DNA from 4 places in the Peribacillus asahii genome. Region 3 is predicted to be linked to each of the others. Evidence: riboswitches for the same ligand, from Rfam matches in the RefSeq annotation. Region 3 holds a riboswitch; each other region holds the start of a gene.

Region 1 (4,927 bases), 1.7 Mb from region 3:
CGACAACGCCAACGGCTTCATGTCTTGTATAGTTAAAATAGTTGCCGCTTACAGGGATAGTTTGTCCAACGATTTTCGTTGACCAGCCTGCATAATATCGAATATGTTCAATCGCTAATGGAATATCTGCATTAGTTGTTTCTCTAATTGGTTTACCGTTATCTAATGTTTCAAGTTGAGCAAGCTCTGTTTTGTTTTCTTCCATTAAGTCAGCGAGCTTGTACATTAAACGACTGCGCTCTGCTGCACTTAATCTTGACCATGGGCCTTCATCAAATGCTTTACGAGCTGCCTTGACGGCTAAATTGATATCCTCTTTATCACCTTCATATACTTCAACAAGTTTTTTACCTGTTGCTGGATTTGGAGTGGAAAATGTTTTCTTAGAGACACTTTCAACGAATTGTCCATTAATATACAGCTTTTTTGGTCCTTGTAAAAACTTTTGAAGCTTTTCACTAACTTGCAAAGTAAGATTTGACATAAATACCTCCTAAAATATACATAAAATGGTATTGTGCAAATCATGGTGAGGGATAAATAGGTGAGAGCATTTACGATACTCACTAATACATCTTAACAAATGTAATGATTATACTCAAATGTTAAATAGTGTTAATTTTAATATTTTTTTATAGGTGGAAATTTCTCTTTGAAAGGTGTGCCAAACTGCAGTTTGGCGCGAAAAAAGTCAAAAATCATCAGCATTCTAGGATAGATTTTAAAAAATGTCTATATTTTTGTCATGACAGTTGTATTTACTATAGTCGTGAACAAAAATAATAGATAAAATAGAAATGGGATAAAAATATATATAGTAGGAATTTTTTAAGTGTTACGGAAGTTCATCAGGAGGAATTATCATGGATAAAAAAACAAAACGGATAGCAGATCGCAAGCTGTTAGGGATTGCTGGGGCAGCCTGGATGTTTGATGCTCTCGATGTGGGGATGCTCTCCTTTATTATTGCGGCTTTGAAAATGGAAGAAGGATGGAACCTGACTGATGTGCAAGCTGGATGGATTGGAAGTACGCAATCGATTGGGATGGCTGTTGGGGCTTTACTGTTTGGAGCAATGGCGGATAAAGTAGGCCGTAAAAATATTTTAATTATTACGCTTTTACTTTTTTCTATCGGAAGCGGGTTATCAGCATTAGTAGGGACGATTAGTTTATTTTTAATTTTACGCTTTTTCATCGGCATGGGGCTGGGAGGAGAGCTTCCTGTCGCATCTACACTTGTAAGTGAAAGTGTAGCACCGAGCAAACGTGGACGAGTCGTTGTCTTATTAGAAAGTTTTTGGGCGTTAGGTTGGATTTTATCGGCTCTTATTTCTTATTTTATCATTCCGACATACGGCTGGAGAATTGCTTTAATCTTAAGTGCGTTACCAGCTTTTTATGCGGTATACCTACGTTTTAGTTTACCAGACTCACCGAAGTATGAAGAGTTGAAGCCGAAGGAAAAACAATCGATGCTTCAAAATATGAAAAAAGTGTGGGCGAAAGAGTATTCCAAACAAACTCTTATTTTATGGGTGCTTTGGTTCTGTGTTGTATTCTCTTACTACGGCATGTTTCTATGGTTACCAAGTGTGATGCTGATGAAAGGGTTCAGCTTAATTAAAAGCTTTGAATATGTGTTAATTATGACGCTTGCACAGCTTCCAGGTTATTTTACAGCTGCTTGGTTTATTGAAAAAATGGGTCGTAAATTTGTGTTAATTACTTATTTAATTGGTACAGCAGTGAGCGCTTATTTCTTTGGAACAGCTGAAGAGCTGCCGTTGTTAATTACATCAGGAATTCTTCTTTCTTTCTTTAACTTAGGTGCATGGGGGGCTTTATACGCTTATACTCCAGAGCAATACCCAACAGTGATTCGGGGAACAGGAGCAGGGATGGCAGCGGCTATTGGACGTATCGGAGGAATTTTAGGGCCGTTATTAGTCGGGTACTTAGTAGCTGCCAATACATCGATTAGCGCAATTTTTACGATTTTTACCGTTGCCATACTAATCGGTGCCATCGCGGTGGCTTTTGGTAAAGAAACAAAAAATACAGTATTAGAATAGAAATTTGAGAAAGGGGTGCACTTGCACTCTTTTTTCATTTAGGTTATGCTAGCATAGTTGAGCAAACGATTTCCTATGTTGATATTGACATTTATTTACTAATCATATAGTATTTATATACTTTCATATTACTTTTTAATTCTTATCCAGAGAGGTGGAGGGATTTGGCCCTTTGAAGCCTCGGCAACAGACCTGTTATAGGAACTGTGCCACATCCAACAAGCAGATGCTTGGAAGATAAGAAGAGTCGAATGAATACAGTAGCCTCTTCTTGGATAAGAAGAGGCTTTTTAAATATGCGCTGAATGTAGCTGGAATATGGAATGATATAAGAGGTTCAGGTATCACATAAACAGAATAGAAAGGGGTTATACATATGGAATTATTTAAAAAGATTGAAGAGAGAAAAGCGCTGTTAATTGATAAATTATTAGCAAAAGGTGTATACAAAACAAAAGACGAGCGGCATTTATATGATGTTCCATTAAAAGTATTAGAAGATGAATATAAGCTTGTTGTTAATAAACCCGATCAACACTCCTCTTCCTCATGGATGACATAGTGAAGATTGATTTGTTTACATAAACATGAAAATTGGAAGTTATGTTCGGATTGTCACAAAATATTCAAGAAATGTATTCATATTTGAGGATGTTTACAAATTTATCACAATTAGAAGGGATAAATTAGATTGATTTGGGACTAATTATCTATTATGATATTTTTGTAAATATATTGAAAAGTGGGAAATGGACGATGAAGAAACTATATGCTGAACTAATTAATGAAAAAATTGAGGAAAAAAGACAAGAAATGATTAGATTAGCTATAGATTTTGGTTTTACAAGTCAGCTGGCGGTTCAAGCAAGTCAAGAGCTCGATTCTCTTTTAAATGCGGCTGCAACTAGAGACAAATAGTTACACACTTCCTTTTCAAACAGATATTTGAAAAAATTCAAGAAAGCTATTGCTAAAAAATGAGCAATAGCTTTCTTTTATGTTGGCTATAATAAGCTTGTGAATCTAAAGCGATATTTAAGAAAGCCTTTAGGAGATGACTGCCGTTCATTCACAATTAGAATCCCTTAAGGGGGGGAGATTGAGTGATACTACAGGTCGACAAAAAGGGGTGTGTCATCATGGAAAAAACAAAAAAATGCCGGGACTCTCTAGTTGTTAAAACAAGTATCGTTCTTCCTCCAGACACGAATAATATTGGTACGATGTTTGGAGGGAAATTAATGGCGCAAATTGATGACATAGCAGCTATTTCAGCAATGCGCCATGCTCGGTCGCATGTTGTAACGGCTTCAACGGATTCGGTGGATTTTCTGCATCCAATTTCTGAAGGCAATGCGGTTTGTTTAGAAAGCTTTGTTACTTATACGGGCCGCACCTCCATGGAAGTGGTGGTAAAAGTAGTAGCTGAAGATTTGCAAAGCGGTGTTCAAAATTTATGCGCTCTTTCTTTTTTAACTTTTGTAGCGATTGATGAAAAGGGAAAACCTATTTCTGTTCCTCGTTTAATTTCAGAAACAGAAACGGAGAAAGCGCTATATGAATCAGCGAAAGAACGAGCACAAGCGAGAAAGAAGCGGAGAACAGATACACAATATATTGCCGATACTATTGGAAACGACCTTGTTTGGTCTTTATGAAAAATCGAGTAAATACTCGATTTTTTTGTTGTTCAAAAGGTATAAAAAAATAAAAATGATTAAAAATAACAGTAATTATTTGAGAAAATAACCAAAAAGTGTTAAAAGTTGAGTAATGTTATAAAAACGGTTAGGGGGATAGGCATGGAAAAGGAACTCCTGCGAGTAGAAAACCTAACAACCTCATTTTGTATTGATGATCAATATTATGCAGCTGTTGACGATTTATCTTTTACCGTTCATGAAAATGAAATTGTTGCCATTGTAGGAGAGTCCGGCTGCGGTAAGAGTGCACTTGCTTTGTCTATTATGCAATTGCACGATAAAAAGCGAACAAAATCAGAAGGTTCTATTATATATAAAGGGACAAACTTATTGAATGCAGCAGAATCGAAGTTAAATAAAGTTCGCGGTCGACATATTAGCATGATTTTTCAAGAGCCGTTAACGGCATTAAATCCCCTTATGACAGTTGGTAAACAAATAGAAGAAAGTCTTCATTATCATACAGATTTATCAAAGAAACAGCAAAAAGCTAAAACGTTTACTCTGCTTGAACAAGTCGGGATTCCGTATCCAAAACGCACCTATAAGCAATATCCTCATGAATTGTCAGGAGGAATGCGACAAAGAGTGATGATTGCAATTGCCGTAGCTTGTTCTCCTTCCCTTGTTATTGCCGATGAACCAACCACTGCACTAGATGTAACCATCCAAGCACAAATTCTAGATTTATTAAAAGACATTCAACAAAAAACAAAGATGGGTATTATTTTTATTACCCATGATTTAGGCGTTGTCGCAGAGATTGCCGATCAAGTGATTGTTATGTATGCGGGACAAATTGTTGAAAAAGGAAGTGTAAAAACAATATTGGAGAGGCCGCTTCATCCCTATACGAAGTCTTTGCTTTACTCTATCCCTACTGTGACGAAAGAAAAGAGTCGATTGCATGTCATTCAAGGGATGGTGCCGCCTATTGCGAAAATTAACAGAAGCGGCTGTCGGTTTAAAGAGAGGATTCCATGGATTTCTGTGCAATCGCATGCGCAATTTCCGAGGCTGCATGAAGTGGAACCAGGTCATTTTGTTCGCTGCACTTGTTATAAACAGTTTCACTTTCCGGAAGAAGGAGGTACAGCGATTCGATGACGTTGCTAAAAGTAGAAGATATCAAAGTTTATTTTCCAATTC
Region 2 (4,927 bases), 2.1 Mb from region 3:
ATTCAATATTCATCATTCCTTACAAATATCGTTAGTTCCATGATATAGAAAATTCACTTTTATTTCTATGGTTTTGCAAAAATTACAGGAGTTTTACAATAAGTCAGTTTAGAAGAGAAAAAGCTTGAATGTGCTTAAGTCTCTTTTTAAAAATGAATCAATGCAATAAGTGGGTATATAAAACTATTAAAAAGTAAGGAATTTGTATTAATCTGTATATTAAGTAGGGGGACATAAAGTTAATTGAGTCATAAGTGCTATTTTTGCTTCAGTAACAAATAATCGCTAGGATATATGAATTATCCTAGCGATTATCAATTATTGTGCAGTTATCGTGTGGCTTGCTTGGATCTTTTGCAGCGCTTGTTCAAAGTCTTGAATTAAATCATCAGCATTTTCTAATCCAACGGAAATTCGAAGTAAGCTATTAGTAATGCCGCGCTTTTCACGTTCATCAGCAGGCATAGCTGCATGAGACATTTTTACAGGATAAGATAGAATCGTTTCAACGGCCCCTAAGCTCACTGCAAAAACAGGTAATTGTACGTGATCGACAAATGTTCGGAGTGCTTCTTCATTTTCTAGTTCAAATGAAAGAACCGCGCCAGCTCCGCTTGCTTGATTATGTTGAATGTCGTATTGCGGATGATCAGCTAACCCTGGGTAATAGACGCTTTTAACAAGTGGATGCTGATTTAAATATTCCGCTATTTTTTGAGCTCCTTTTTGAGAATGCTCCATCCGTACAGATAATGTTTTTAACCCTCGCATTACTAGCCAAGCATCTTGTACGCCAAGTACTGCTCCGAATGCATTTTGAAGTGTGCCAAGTCTAGCTGCTAGCTCGGGATCTTTCACAACAGCAAGTCCTGCTACAACATCGCTATGTCCAGATAGGAACTTCGTTGCACTATGAAGTACAATGTCGGCCCCTAGTTGAAGTGGTTTTTGTAAAGCTGGAGTTAGGAATGTATTGTCTACATACGTTAAGGCTCCAATTTCTTTAGCGAAATCACAAATTTGTTTAATATCGGTTACTTTAAGAGTTGGGTTTGATGGTGTTTCCATATAAATAGCTTTCGTATTCGGTCGAACCGCTGCTTTCACGCTTTCAAAATCTGTCATGTCGACAAATGTATGGTCAATGTTAAAGCGGTTTAATACAGTTGTGACCATTCGGAATGTTCCACCGTATACATCTTCTGTAACGACGATATGGTCACCTGCTGATAATAATAGGAAGGCTGTTGAGATGGCCGCCATTCCTGATGCGAAAGCGAAACCATGTGTTCCCTCTTCTAGTTCAGCAATAATCGTTTCTAATGCTTCACGAGTTGGATTTAGACTGCGGCTATAATCGTATTTACCAAATTGATCAACATCAAATTGATGGAACGTAGATGCGTGCTGAATCGGAACGCTAACGGCACCAGTTGATGGGTCTACTTTATGTTCATTATGAAGCAAACGTGTTTCAAAGCTAAATTGTTCCCCGTTTTTCATTATAATACCTCCTGTTTTACACGAGCAAAAGCTTGTTCTAGGTCTTGAGTTAAATCGTTATAATCTTCAATGCCAACAGAGAAGCGCAACAGTCGATTACATACGCCAGTTGCAAGTCGCGTTTCTAACGGAATATCAGCATGTGTTTGCGTTGCAGGGTACGTAATGAAACTTTCGACTCCGCCAAGGCTTTCAGCGAAACAAATTAATTGTAAAGATTGTAAGAATGGATTAACGGCTTTTTCATCGATAATGCGGAAGGAAAGCATGCCGCCTTTTCCTGGATAAAGTACATCTGTAACGCATTCATGATTTGTTAAATATTCAGCAAGTGCTTTAGCATTTTGTTCATGTTGTTTCATGCGTAGAGCTAAAGTCTTCATTCCGCGCATAAGAAGCCAAGAATCGAATGGGCTCAATACAGCGCCGTATCCATTATGGTGGAACGCTAACGCGTCACATAATTCTGTTCCTTTTGCGACAATCAATCCAGCTAGTACATCATTATGCCCGCCCAAATATTTCGTTGCACTGTGAATGACAATATCAGCACCTTCTAAAATTGGCTGTTGAAGGAGTGGGGTATAGAATGTGTTATCCACAATTAATATTAAGTTATATTTCTTAGCAATGTCGGCAACAGCTCGAATATCTGTTTCCTGCATAAGGGGATTTGTTGGGGTTTCTAGAAAGATGGCTTTTGTTTGCGGAGTAATTGCTCCTTCAATTTCACTCAAACAACAAGTATCTACATATTTACAGCCTAAGCCCCATTTTTTAAACCCTTGTTCTAAAAGGCGGTACGTTCCACCGTATAAATCGCCGCTAACAATCCATTCATCGCCTGATTCAAATAAAGCTAAGATTGTCGCAATGGCTGCCATGCCTGAACTGCAAGCAAAGCCTCGATCGCCGGATTCAAGATCAGCGATTGCTTGTTCAAGAATTTGGCGAGTTGGATTTCCAGTACGAGTATAGTCAAATCCAGTCGATTGCCCAATTCCTTCATGTCGATAAGCAGTTGAGAAATAGACAGGAGGGTTGACTGTTCCTGTAGTTGTTTCGCTTCTATTTCCAATTTGAGCAAGATATGTTTCCTTTTTATACATCACCATCACGGCTCCTTTAAAGATACGAAATAAAAAAAAGTCTTCTTTAAGAAGAAGACTTTAATTTGAGTAAGTTGAGTCATTCTTCTTATCTGCCAAGTTACAGGAACTTGAGGAATTAGCACCTTTTCATTGATCACGGGTCAATGAAGGTTGCTGAGGTGTCAACGGGCCATTCCCTCGACCTCTCTGGATAAGAGTTCAAATAGTTTGTTTTTTTTGAATTTACTATACATTTTTCTTAATGTCAATACCAATGGAAAATTTGTTCGATGATATCGTCAATCTTTATATTGTCTATTTTGTTTACAGACATACATAAACTAATGAATTTTATCGTATAACGTACGAAAATAAGCTATTTTTTTGCTATATACATGGAAAACTTGTACAATGTAAATGAGAATCAATATCAATGAATGGCATGTGGTCTATTAAGAGAAACTAATTAACGGACTATATGATTTTATATGTAAATGGGAGGCAAGGAATAATGGAATTTAGAATTGAAAGTGACACGATGGGTGAGGTAAAGGTCCCTGCTGATAAATATTGGGGAGCTCAAACAGAGAGAAGTCGCAATAATTTTAAAATTGGTAAGGAAAAGATGCCAATTGAATTAATTCGGGCATTCGCTTATGTAAAACAAGCAGCAGCTAAAGTAAATCATAAGCTTGGAGATTTATCAGAAGCGAAGAAAAATGCTATTATAACGATTTGTAGAGAAATTTTGAATGGAACGCTTGATGAGCACTTTCCGCTTGTTGTTTGGCAAACGGGTAGTGGGACGCAAAGTAATATGAATGTCAATGAGGTTATTGCTAATAAAGGTAATAAGTGGTTGGAGGAGATTGGAGAATCGGAAAGACTTCATCCAAATGATGATGTAAATAAAGCACAAAGTTCGAACGATACGTTTCCAACGGCGATGCATATTGCTGCCTATATGGAAGTAGTCAATCAACTAATTCCAGCTATTAAAGTACTGCGTGATACGTTTAAAGAGAAGGAAAAAGAATTTTGGGATGTAGTGAAGATTGGTCGAACACATCTTCAAGATGCGACGCCTCTTACATTAGGTCAAGAAATATCTGGATGGAGAGCGATGTTAGATAAGAGTTTAGCTATGATAGAAGAGAGCAGTCAAAAATTATTGAACTTAGCTCTTGGTGGGACAGCGGTAGGAACAGGGATTAATACAGACCCTGAATTTCCAGAGGAATCAGCGAAACAAATTGCTGAGGATACGGGACATCCGTTCCAAACATCTGATAATAAATTTCATGCACTGACAAGTCATGATGAAATGGTCTACGTCCACGGTGCGTTAAAAGCACTAGCTGCTGACTTAATGAAAATTGCTAATGATATTAGATGGTTAGCAAGTGGTCCAAGAAGCGGTATTGGCGAAATTGCGATTCCAGAAAATGAACCAGGAAGTTCTATTATGCCAGGTAAGGTAAATCCGACTCAAAGTGAAGCCTTAACGATGATTGCGACTCAAATCGTTGGAAATGATGCGACCATTGGATTTGCAGCCAGCCAAGGTAATTTCGAGCTAAATGTCTTTAAACCGGTTATTATTTATAATTTTTTACAATCGGTTAAATTATTAACAGAAGGAATTCTTTCCTTCAATAACAACTGTGCGGTTGGAATTACAGCGAATGAAGAAGCTATTAAACAAAATGTAGAACGATCTCTTATGCTTGTTACGGCGCTTAATCCATACATCGGTTATGAAAGGGCGGCGAAAATTGCGAAACACGCATTTAAGGAGAATTCTACTTTGAAAGAAGCAGCCCTTCAACTTGGTTATTTAACAGAAGAAGAATTCGATAAATGGGTCGTCCCAGCTAATATGGTGAATAAATAAGAAAGTTTAATGTACCCTTTCGCATGATTGTGAAAGGGTACATTTGTCATGGTCTCAGAAATATGCACATGTACACTTCATATGCGAGGAAAATAAAGTAGAAATTAATGAATGATCGTAGTGGAGATAACATCTATGAGGAATCAATCTATTTTTGAAGAAAAGTGATGGATTTCCCCATTCAGTACTGAATGGGCAAGTTCCATACTTCATAATTCATGGGATAATCTAAGCTTAAGACAAACAGGTGGTAATGCTTGTTGAAAGGACATCCAATGAAGAGATGCCTTTCTAAATGATGGTTTTAATTAAAAGGGAGGGTGTATTGGTGGACATTTTCAATTGGATTTGTGACGATTAAACGGTTACCAGAAAAGCTCCAATTCGCCAAATCATAGCAAAGGTATCTAGTTGGGATTTCATCATCATCTACTTCAAT
Region 3 (4,927 bases):
ACAGGAAGATTGAGGTGTCCGATGCGTCCAATTATATTAGGTATTTGTGCAGCATTCTTTTTTTCCGTAACGTTTATTTTAAATCGAGCAATGGAATTATCGGGGGGAAGTTGGATTTGGAGCGCTTCACTACGATACTTTTTCATGGTTCCCTTTTTATTAGCAATTGTCATCGCTAGAAAAAACATACGCCCCCTCTTTCAAAATATGAAAGAACATTGGGGGCAGTGGATTTTATGGTCCTCTATTGGGTTTGGGTTATTTTATGCACCGATTTGCTTTGCTGCAGCATTCGCACCAGGATGGCTAACTGCAAGCACATGGCAAATTACGATTATTTCTGGTTCCTTGCTCGCACCACTTTTCTTTTTAACAGTTACAACACCGAATGGTTCCAAAAAAGCAAGAGGAAAAATACCGGTTCGTGGATTATTGATGTCGCTTATTATTTTACTCGGTATTGCTCTCATGCAAATCGAACACGCTAGCTCTATTTCGTTAAAACACGTATTACTAGGAATTATCCCCATCATTATTGCCTCCTTTGCTTATCCGCTAGGAAATCGAAAAATGATGGATCTTTGTGTCGGACGTTTAGATGCCTATCAACGAGTATTAGGCATGACATTAGCAAGTCTGCCTTTTTGGTTTATCCTTTCTCTTTATGGCCTGTTTACAGTAGGTGTACCAAGTATTGAACAAACGACTCAATCTTTGCTCGTTGCCATCTCTTCCGGCGTATTAGCGACCGTACTATTCTTTCAAGCGACTGATTTAGTCAGGGGGAATATGCAAAAACTAGCTGCTGTTGAAGCGACTCAATCGCTTGAAGTTTTGTTCACAGTTGTTGGAGAAGTCCTATTGCTATCGACAGCCTTCCCTTCCCTTTTATCATGGACTGGTATGTTCATCATTGTTATGGGCATGATTCTCCATAGCTATGTATCACATTATAAAACAACGAAACTTACAAACAATCAATTCGCGAAATCATAAGGCAAATCGATGAAATGCTCTATAGATTAAAGCAGAAAGGGGCACCCATTTTTGGGGTGCCCCTCTTCTATTAAGCTTGTTGTTCACCATAAGAAAAATTAGGTATATAGCTTTTATTGTTTAATGGTAAATAACTTTAGCGCTTTAATTCGTTTCACAGCTTCTTGAAGTCTTTCTTCAGAAGTAAGTAACCCAACTCTGACATAGCCTTCACCAAATTGACCAAAGCCATTTCCTGGTGCAACGGCAACGTGAGCTTCATTTAATAAATAATCTGCAAAGCTCTCCGAAGTGAACCCTTCTGGAACTTTAAGCCAAGCAAAAAACGAAGCTTTCGGTGCCGTTACGTTCCAACCGATTGAACGTAGCCCATCGATAAACACACGACGGCGCCCTTCATATGTTGCCACCAATTCACGGACGCAATCTTGTGACTCAAGTAATGCTGTTGCAGCCGCTTCTTGAACAGCAGGGAATAAACTTACATATAGATGATCTTGAAGCAGTTCCAGTGCTTGAATCACACTTTTATTCCCAACAGCAAAACCTACTCGCCAGCCTGCCATATTATATGTTTTAGACAGAGTATATACTTCAATCCCAATATCTTTTGCCCCTTCTGTTTGTAAAAAACTGCGCGGCTTTTCTCCATCGAAACCAATCGCTCCATAAGCAAAATCGTGCACAACACACATCGAATGTTCTTTCGCAATTGCAACCGTCTGCTCAAAAAATTCAGCCGTAGCACTTGCACCTGTTGGATTATTCGGATAATTAAGGAACATCATTTTCGCTTGTTGAACAATTTCACGGTCTAAGCTTGCGTAATCAGGTAAAAAGTAATTTTCTTCAAGCAGTGGCATAAATGCTGTTTTTACTTTCGCTAATGCAACACCTGATAAATAGTCTGGATAGCCTGGGTCTGGAACGAGTACCGTGTCACCTGGGTTTAATAAGCATTGTGGAAGCTCTACTAACCCTGCTTTTCCGCCGAACAAAATCGCAACTTCTGTATTAGGGTCTAACACTACTCCATGCTCTCTTTCATAATAAGCACAAGCCGCTTCCTTCAAATATTGATGACCGCGAAACGGAGAATATTTATGATTCAACGGTTTCTCTGCAGCTATTTGTAAACTTTTCACTATATGTTCTGGCGTTGGCTGATCTGGATTGCCCTGTCCTAAATTAATGACATCATGTCCCTGAGCTTGAATGCTATTAACTTTTGCAACAAGCGAGGCAAAAAATTGTTTCGGTAATGTTTTTAATAATTCGGATTGTTCAAATTGAAACATTCGTGCACCTTCTCTGAAATTTCTTGAAATTATAATCAAAAATGATATATGTTTATGATAATGTTGTAAAGAACTTTTTCAAACTGTGGAGGTATAAATTATGAACTGGAACATTGCCTGTATTCAAATGGATATTGCTTTTGGAAAACCGGAAACAAACTATACAGCAGCAGAACAACTCATTGAGCAGGCTGTTCAATCGAAGCCGGATGTCCTCATTTTACCAGAGCTATGGACTACCGGGTATGATTTAACACGCTTAGAAGAAATCGCCGACGTGGAAGCAAAAGAAACGATTTCATTTTTACAAAAAATCGCCAAGAAATATCACGTACATCTCGTTGGAGGATCCATCGCAAAAAAAACAAACGACGGCATTTATAACACAATGCTTATGATTAATAATAAAGGAGAATTCGTCAAAGATTACGATAAACTTCACTTATTTCAATTGATGGATGAACATCATTTCCTGCAACCTGGTGAAAGGGATGGTTTATTTACATTTGATGACAAACTATGTGCGAGCTTCATTTGCTACGATATCCGCTTCCCTGAATGGCTTCGTGCACATACTACAAAAGGAGCAGAAGTATTGTTTGTGTCAGCAGAATGGCCGAAACCTCGATTAGATCACTGGCGCGCGCTGTTAATTAGCCGTGCAATTGAAAATCAAGCGTATGTTGTAGCCGTTAATCGAACAGGTTCAGATCCGAATAACATATTTGCCGGACATTCATTAATCATTGATCCATGGGGTGAGATTATTAATGAAGCAGGTGAAGGGGTCGAAATCTTAACAGGAACTATTGATTTTACTAAAGTACGCGAAGTGCGTAATAAAATTCCTGTGTTTGCCGACCGACGTCCGGAATTTTATTAATTTTTTATATTGACAATGTTTTAAGAATATTGTTATTATTTTTCCAAGCTAACTATAATTTATTAAAAATGAAAAATATACGTTCTCTTATCAAGAGCAGGCTGAGGGATATGGCCCTATGACGCCCAGCAACCGACCGCAATATGTGGAGAAATAATCCGCAAGGCACGGTGCTAATTCCATCAGAAAGAATTCTTTCTGAAAGATAAGAGGTTTGAATCATCATTTCAAAGCCTCTTTCTTAAATCGAAAGAGGCTTTTTTACTTGCCTAAACGATAATCTGGAGGGATTATATTGACACAAACACAAGGCTCGTTCGAATTATTAACGAATGAAACAGCGATTGCACTCATACAAAAGCTAGAATTATTAGATAAGGACGCGACATTAACTTGCCACAAAATTGGAGCTGGCACGTTCAATTATGTTTTTCATGTCGCAGATAACGCAACTAATAAAGGGGTTATTATTAAACAAGCCGTTCCCTATGCAAAAGTGCTAGGTGAAAGCTGGCCGCTTACATTAAAACGAGCAGCTATTGAAGCAGATGCCTTACTTACATTCGGAAGCTATTGCCGCGAATATGTCCCAAAAGTGTATTATGCAGATAAACAGCTTGCCATTACGGTCATGGAAGACTTATCACATGTAAAGATTGCTCGCACTGGCCTTATTGAAGGCAAAAGCTATCCTCTTATTTCACAACATATTGGCGAATATGCAGCCAAAACTTTATTTTACACATCCGACTATTACTTAGAATCAACGACAAAAAAAGAAATCGCACGTGCCTTCACGAATCTAGAACTGTGTAAAATTATAGAAAGTTCCATCTTTACCGGCCCATTCTTTGAGCATACACCAACCAACTATGAAGTGGAATTATCCGAGATTGTAGAAACGTTATGGAACGACCATGAATTAAAACTAGAAGTGGCAAAATTGAAAAAAATATTTATAAGTGAACAAGAAGCTCTAGTGCATGGCGATTTACATACAGGACACATTTTGGCAAGCGAAAGCGAAACAAAAGTCATCGCCCCTGAATTTGCCTTCTATGGTCCAATCGGCTTTGATACAGGACAATTTATTTCTAATCTCCTTTTCCAAGCTGTTACACGTGAAGAAGCGGATCAAGAGAGTATTCTTTCTCATATTCAGACATTTTGGTCAACTTTTACAGGCGTTTATTCAACATTATGGAGCAATGAAAGTCGTGATGAATTTAAAAACATTGATGGCCTATTATCTTATGTTTTACAAAAAGCGAAAGCAGACAGCTTTGGGTTTGCTGGCTGGGAATTAATTAGAAGAGCAAGCGACCTTTCACCTGTAATTGATTTAGATGGAATTGCTAATACGGACCAACGAATTAACGTTAAAACAAACGCGCTTATCATTGGAACTCACTTAGTAAAAAATCGCAGCACACTGGATATTCCAACTGTTATTGAATTAGTAAAACAAGTAACTCGCTCTTCCTATTCAACTCTTTAAAAAAGATTGACTATGACCCAAACAACTTTGTCTTGCTTGGTGTAATGAAATGATTCCTATATTACCCTTTTAAATCAACAAGCATTACGAGAGGTATTAATCTTTATTCCATATAGGAAATAGAATGATTAGTCTGAACTATCGCTATAATATCCTCCGTTTTATGAAATCATGTAGTAAGAGACTGCTTAGGCAGCCTCTTTTATATAGATGATACGTTATCGCGAAAATATCGTAGTTATACACGTATCT
Region 4 (4,927 bases), 940 kb from region 3:
TTGAACCATTGCACGAGTGTAAGCAAGTTTCATACGGCTGCCAGTTCCGTATTCTCCACCAGTCCAGCCAGTGTTTACAAGGTAAACTTTTGCATTGTGCTCATCGATTTTTTGTCCAAGCATTTCTGCATAACGTTGAGCTGGAAGTGGTAAGAATGGAGATCCGAAGCATGTAGAGAAAGTTGCTTCTGGAGATGTAACTCCGCGCTCTGTACCAGCTAATTTACTAGTATAGCCACTTAAGAAGTGGAACATAGCTTGTTCTTTTGATAATTTACTGATTGGAGGTAATACTCCATAAGCATCAGCTGTTAAGAAAATAATTGTATTTGGATGTCCAGCAACACTTGGTAATACGATATTGTCAATAGCATCCATTGGATATGCTGCACGTGTATTTTCAGTTAATGTTTTGTCATCATAATCAGGAATACGAGTATCAGGATCAATCACTACGTTTTCTAATACTGTTCCAAAACGGATTGCATCAAAGATTTGTGGTTCTTTTTCACGAGAAAGGTTGATTGTTTTTGCATAGCAACCACCTTCAATATTGAATACACCATTTGAAGACCAGCCATGCTCGTCATCACCAATTAATTTACGGTTTGCATCTGCAGATAACGTTGTTTTACCTGTTCCTGATAGTCCGAAGAATAAAGCAACATCACCTTCACGACCTACGTTTGCTGAACAGTGCATAGAGAAAATATCTGATTCAGGAAGTAAGTAGTTCATGATAGAGAAGATAGATTTCTTCATTTCTCCAGCATATTCCGTTCCACCGATTAAAACTGTACGACGTTCGAATGAGATAATGATAAATGTTTCTGATTTTGTTCCATCAACAGCTGGATTTGCTTTAAAGTTAGGAGCAGAAAGAATTGTAAATTGAGAATCATGATTAGCTAATTCCTCTTCTGTAGGACGGATGAATAATTGATGTGCAAAAAGATTATGCCAAGCATATTCATTCACAACTTGAATTGGAAGGCGAGATGATTGATCAGCCCCTGCAAAACCTTTAAACACAAAAATTTCATCTTTTTCTTTTAAATACTCTGTTACTTTGTTGTATAATTTATTAAACGTCTCTTCAGAAATCGGCTGGTTAGAGTTCCAGTCTATTTTATCTTTTACGGAAGCCTCTTCCACGATATATTTATCTTTAGGTGAACGACCAGTGTATTTACCTGTTTCAGCTTTAATTGCTCCTGTTGCTGTTAATTCACCTTCGTTACGGCTTAATACTTTTTCTACTAACTGAGGTACAGAAAGTTGTATGTGAGCATTTTTACCAGCTAATAATTGGTGTAACTCATTAGAAACATCCACAGAATTCATATATGAGATACCTTCCTTTGTTTTAAGTTTTTTAAATTACGATTAGTATAACACATTTATTTAATTAGTCTATACTAATTATTTTTTTTTGTGATTTTTTTTATATAGTCTCCTTAATCAAGTTTATCATTCGATTAAAAGGAAATATTTATCAACAAAGCAATGATAGTGTTGCATAACAGACTTGTCAACAACATTTTAAAAAATGTCATATAATAAGATTGATATGAGTATGATGAAACGTGTTCACTTTGTCAGTTGTCCAAAAAAGGATTATAGTACTCGACGTTTTCCAGTGTATAGAGTAGGTTTCTTTGTAAGCGTATGAGAAGGCACCTAACATGTTTCTTTTAATAGGAAAGAATTAAGAAAAGAAATTTATTTAATATGACTTTAACTGGAAGGTACTAAAAGGTTTTTATGCTATTCGTAACACTATGTTACAGTATCTCTTTATGTATCGTTTGTCGATGTAATTAGGACCTTATAATCTAACGTTGGGTAACCAAAAAATGTTATATCCTCTTAATCCTAATTGTGCAAGGAGGAGTTGTTCGTTATAAAAAGGCTATATTAATGATGCTGTTCACTTTTTGCTTGTTTCATTCAGACTAGCTGAAAGGTACGTGGAACTGTAATTTCATATAGACGATATAAAACATTGTACAAAAAAGTGTTGACAGCGTCCAATAGATTCCGTATCATTTTTAATTGTACGGATTCTCTTATCCCGAGTTGGTGGAGGGACAGGCCCTATGAAACCCAGCAACCTGCCATAGTGTGAACTTAAAGTGAAATGAAGGCTAAAATAAGGCCGTTTATTTTTTAAGGAATCATGGTGTTGGTGCTAACCTGAGCAAGGTAAACAACCCTTGAACGATAAGAGTGAAAGGATAGTTGACAGATAATAAACCTTTCCTCATTAGCTAGGAGAGGTTTTTTTGTATTTTGAAGAAGAATCAAAGTACAGGGGAAACATGAATTTCGATTAAAAGTCGTGTTTTTCTAAATATATTTGTCACTATGATGGAAGCTAATAAGGGAATGAGCTCCGTAAAAGACAGACTTTTGCCTATAATATAACTAACTTCCAAGGAGGAAATAAGATGTCAAAGAACCGTCGTCTATTTACTTCTGAATCTGTGACAGAGGGTCACCCAGATAAAATTTGCGATCAGATTTCAGATTCAATTCTTGATGCAATTCTAGAAAAAGATAAAAATGCTCGTGTTGCTTGTGAAACAAGTGTAACTACAGGGCTTGTACTTGTTGCAGGTGAGATTACGACATCTGCTTATGTAGATATTCCACGTATTGTTCGGGATACAATTGCTGGAATTGGTTACACTCGTGCGAAATATGGTTTCGATGCCGAAACATGTGCTGTACTAAGTTCAATTGATGAACAATCAGCGGATATTGCTGCGGGAGTAAATCAAGCGCTTGAGGCTCGTGAAGGAACAATGACTGATGAGGAAATCGAAGCAATCGGTGCAGGAGACCAAGGTTTAATGTTTGGTTTTGCTTGCCGAGAAACAGAAGAATTAATGCCGCTTCCTATTTCTTTAGCACATAAACTTTCTCGTCGTTTAACAGAAGTTCGTAAAAACGGCACATTAGAATATTTACGTCCAGATGGGAAAACACAAGTAACTGTAGAATACAATGAAAACAATCAACCAGTTCGCGTGGATACAATTGTTATTTCTACTCAACATGACCCAGAAGCAACGCTTGAACAAATTCAAGCTGACTTAAAAGAACATGTCATTAAAGCAGTTGTACCAACTGAATTAATCGATGAAACAACAAAGTATTTCATTAATCCAACAGGCCGTTTTGTAATCGGTGGACCTCAAGGGGATGCAGGTCTTACAGGTCGTAAAATCATCGTTGATACGTATGGTGGCTACGCTCGCCATGGCGGTGGAGCGTTCTCTGGTAAAGATGCAACGAAAGTGGACCGTTCAGCGGCATATGCAGCTCGTTATGTAGCGAAAAACATTGTAGCTGCTGGTCTTGCTGATAAAGCAGAAGTACAGCTTGCTTATGCAATTGGTGTTGCTCAACCTGTATCAATTGCTGTAGATACATTTGGAACAGGTACAGTAAGCGAAGAGAAATTAGTGGAGCTTGTTCGTAATAATTTCGATCTTCGTCCAGCGGGTATCATTAAAATGCTTGATTTACGTCGTCCTATTTTCAAACAAACAGCTGCTTACGGACATTTTGGCCGTACAGATGTAGATCTGCCATGGGAGCGTACAGATAAAGCGGAAGCGTTAAAAGCACAAGCATAACTATGATAAGAAGAACTAACTTATTTGAGTTAGTTCTTCTTTGTTTATGTAGTCATGGAGCATATATATTGGTAAAAGTGAGCCTAAAATCATATATAATACATATAGAACCTTTTTGAAAAAATACCTAACTTATAACGAGTTAAGCACTATATATGTATATGTATCCCTACTTCACGGGCAGCAAGACCCTTATCTCAAGATTATGAGGCGATAATAAGGAAGGCAGGGGGGAGAAGGCTGCCCGTACTGCTTTAATTGGTGAGATATAGCAGAAATCTTAGTGATCGTAGAACGTGGCTAACTATCAGTTGGGGGGAAGGAAAGCCCAACTGTATAGAAGTTCCTTTTATTTAATTCTCTTTGCGTGTTTGTATAATTGTCCTTTTTCAGCGTATTCTCGGATAATGCGTTCCACATCTTTACGATCTTCATCATTCAGCTCGCGCACGACTTTTGCTGGACGACCAAATGCGAGTGTATTTGGCGGAATCACCTTGCCTTGAGGAACGAGGCTACCGGCCCCGATAAAGGCACCTTCACCAATTTCTGCTTTGTCTAGGACGATGGAGCCCATTCCGATTAGCGCACCTTTACGGATTTTACAGCTATGTAGAATAACTTGATGACCAATCGTTACCTCATCTTCAATAATCAGCGGGTTATTAGGACTTTGATGAAGTACACTATTATCTTGGATACTTACTTTTTTCCCGATAATCGTTGGGGCTACATCGCCACGAATGACGGAGTTAAACCAGATTGTTGTTTCTTCGCCAATTTTTACATCTCCAGTTACAACGGCATTTTCAGCAAGATAAGCACTTTCAGCAATTTCAGGAGTTTTTCCTTTAAAAGGATAAATAATCATTTTGTATCAATTCCTTTCCGTAACTAGTATTTTTCGGTATTATTTTAATATACGGTAAAAAGATATTACTCATTAATCATACGTGTACTGGTCTATTAGTTCTATTGTTTTTTTTACACAATTTTAAACTAAGGATAAATACTTGGCTTTTATTAAAAACTAATGTCACTATCTTTCAACAGCATTTTTTATATTACACCTAGAGAAAGATAAGAAGGGGGAATTCACATGTGGAAATGGGAGGCAGAGGGTGCTGCAAAAGCAGTAATTGTCATTATTCATGGTGCGATGGAGCATCATGGGCGCTATAAGTGGCTTGTGCAAATGTGGCGATCATCCGGATACCATGTTGTGATGGGGGATCTTCCTGGACAAGGAATAACATCACGTGCTTCTCGAGGTCATATTGATT

Evidence for each region. Region 3 has a riboswitch for S-adenosylmethionine ahead of mtnK (S-methyl-5-thioribose kinase). Riboswitches for the same ligand answer to the same signal wherever they lie in the genome.
Region 1: linked by a shared signal. The riboswitch ahead of BAOM_RS06585 (Fur-regulated basic protein FbpA) and the one ahead of mtnK (S-methyl-5-thioribose kinase) in region 3 are both predicted to bind S-adenosylmethionine.
Region 2: linked by a shared signal. The riboswitch ahead of BAOM_RS04455 (methionine biosynthesis PLP-dependent protein) and the one ahead of mtnK (S-methyl-5-thioribose kinase) in region 3 are both predicted to bind S-adenosylmethionine.
Region 4: linked by a shared signal. The riboswitch ahead of metK (methionine adenosyltransferase) and the one ahead of mtnK (S-methyl-5-thioribose kinase) in region 3 are both predicted to bind S-adenosylmethionine.

The regions. Positions count from the first base shown of each region.
Region 1 covers NZ_CP026095.1:1,337,789-1,342,715, forward strand. Annotated here, with positions in the region: gene BAOM_RS06575 (aldehyde dehydrogenase family protein) at 1-484, opposite strand, end outside; gene BAOM_RS06580 (MFS transporter) at 864-2,075, shown strand; SAM riboswitch class I at 2,215-2,319, shown strand; gene BAOM_RS06585 (Fur-regulated basic protein FbpA) at 2,452-2,637, shown strand; gene BAOM_RS24885 (aspartyl-phosphate phosphatase Spo0E family protein) at 2,772-2,993, shown strand; gene BAOM_RS06595 (acyl-CoA thioesterase) at 3,215-3,733, shown strand; gene BAOM_RS06600 (ABC transporter ATP-binding protein) at 3,878-4,885, shown strand; gene BAOM_RS06605 (ABC transporter ATP-binding protein) at 4,882-4,927, shown strand, end outside.
Region 2 covers NZ_CP026095.1:883,325-888,251, forward strand. Annotated here, with positions in the region: gene BAOM_RS04445 (peptidoglycan D,D-transpeptidase FtsI family protein) at 1-9, opposite strand, end outside; gene metC (cystathionine beta-lyase) at 319-1,503, opposite strand; gene BAOM_RS04455 (methionine biosynthesis PLP-dependent protein) at 1,503-2,612, opposite strand; SAM riboswitch class I at 2,698-2,812, opposite strand; gene fumC (class II fumarate hydratase) at 3,106-4,488, shown strand; gene BAOM_RS04465 (hypothetical protein) at 4,793-4,927, opposite strand, start outside.
Region 3 covers NZ_CP026095.1:3,022,355-3,027,281, forward strand. Annotated here, with positions in the region: gene BAOM_RS14810 (GntR family transcriptional regulator) at 1-13, shown strand, start outside; gene BAOM_RS14815 (DMT family transporter) at 22-996, shown strand; gene BAOM_RS14820 (pyridoxal phosphate-dependent aminotransferase) at 1,110-2,294, opposite strand; gene BAOM_RS14825 (carbon-nitrogen family hydrolase) at 2,395-3,177, shown strand; SAM riboswitch class I at 3,262-3,389, shown strand; gene mtnK (S-methyl-5-thioribose kinase) at 3,473-4,675, shown strand.
Region 4 covers NZ_CP026095.1:3,961,067-3,965,993, reverse strand. Annotated here, with positions in the region: gene pckA (phosphoenolpyruvate carboxykinase (ATP)) at 1-1,344, opposite strand, end outside; SAM riboswitch class I at 2,067-2,230, shown strand; gene metK (methionine adenosyltransferase) at 2,451-3,644, shown strand; gene BAOM_RS19470 (gamma carbonic anhydrase) at 3,994-4,512, opposite strand; gene BAOM_RS19465 (alpha/beta hydrolase) at 4,744-4,927, shown strand, end outside.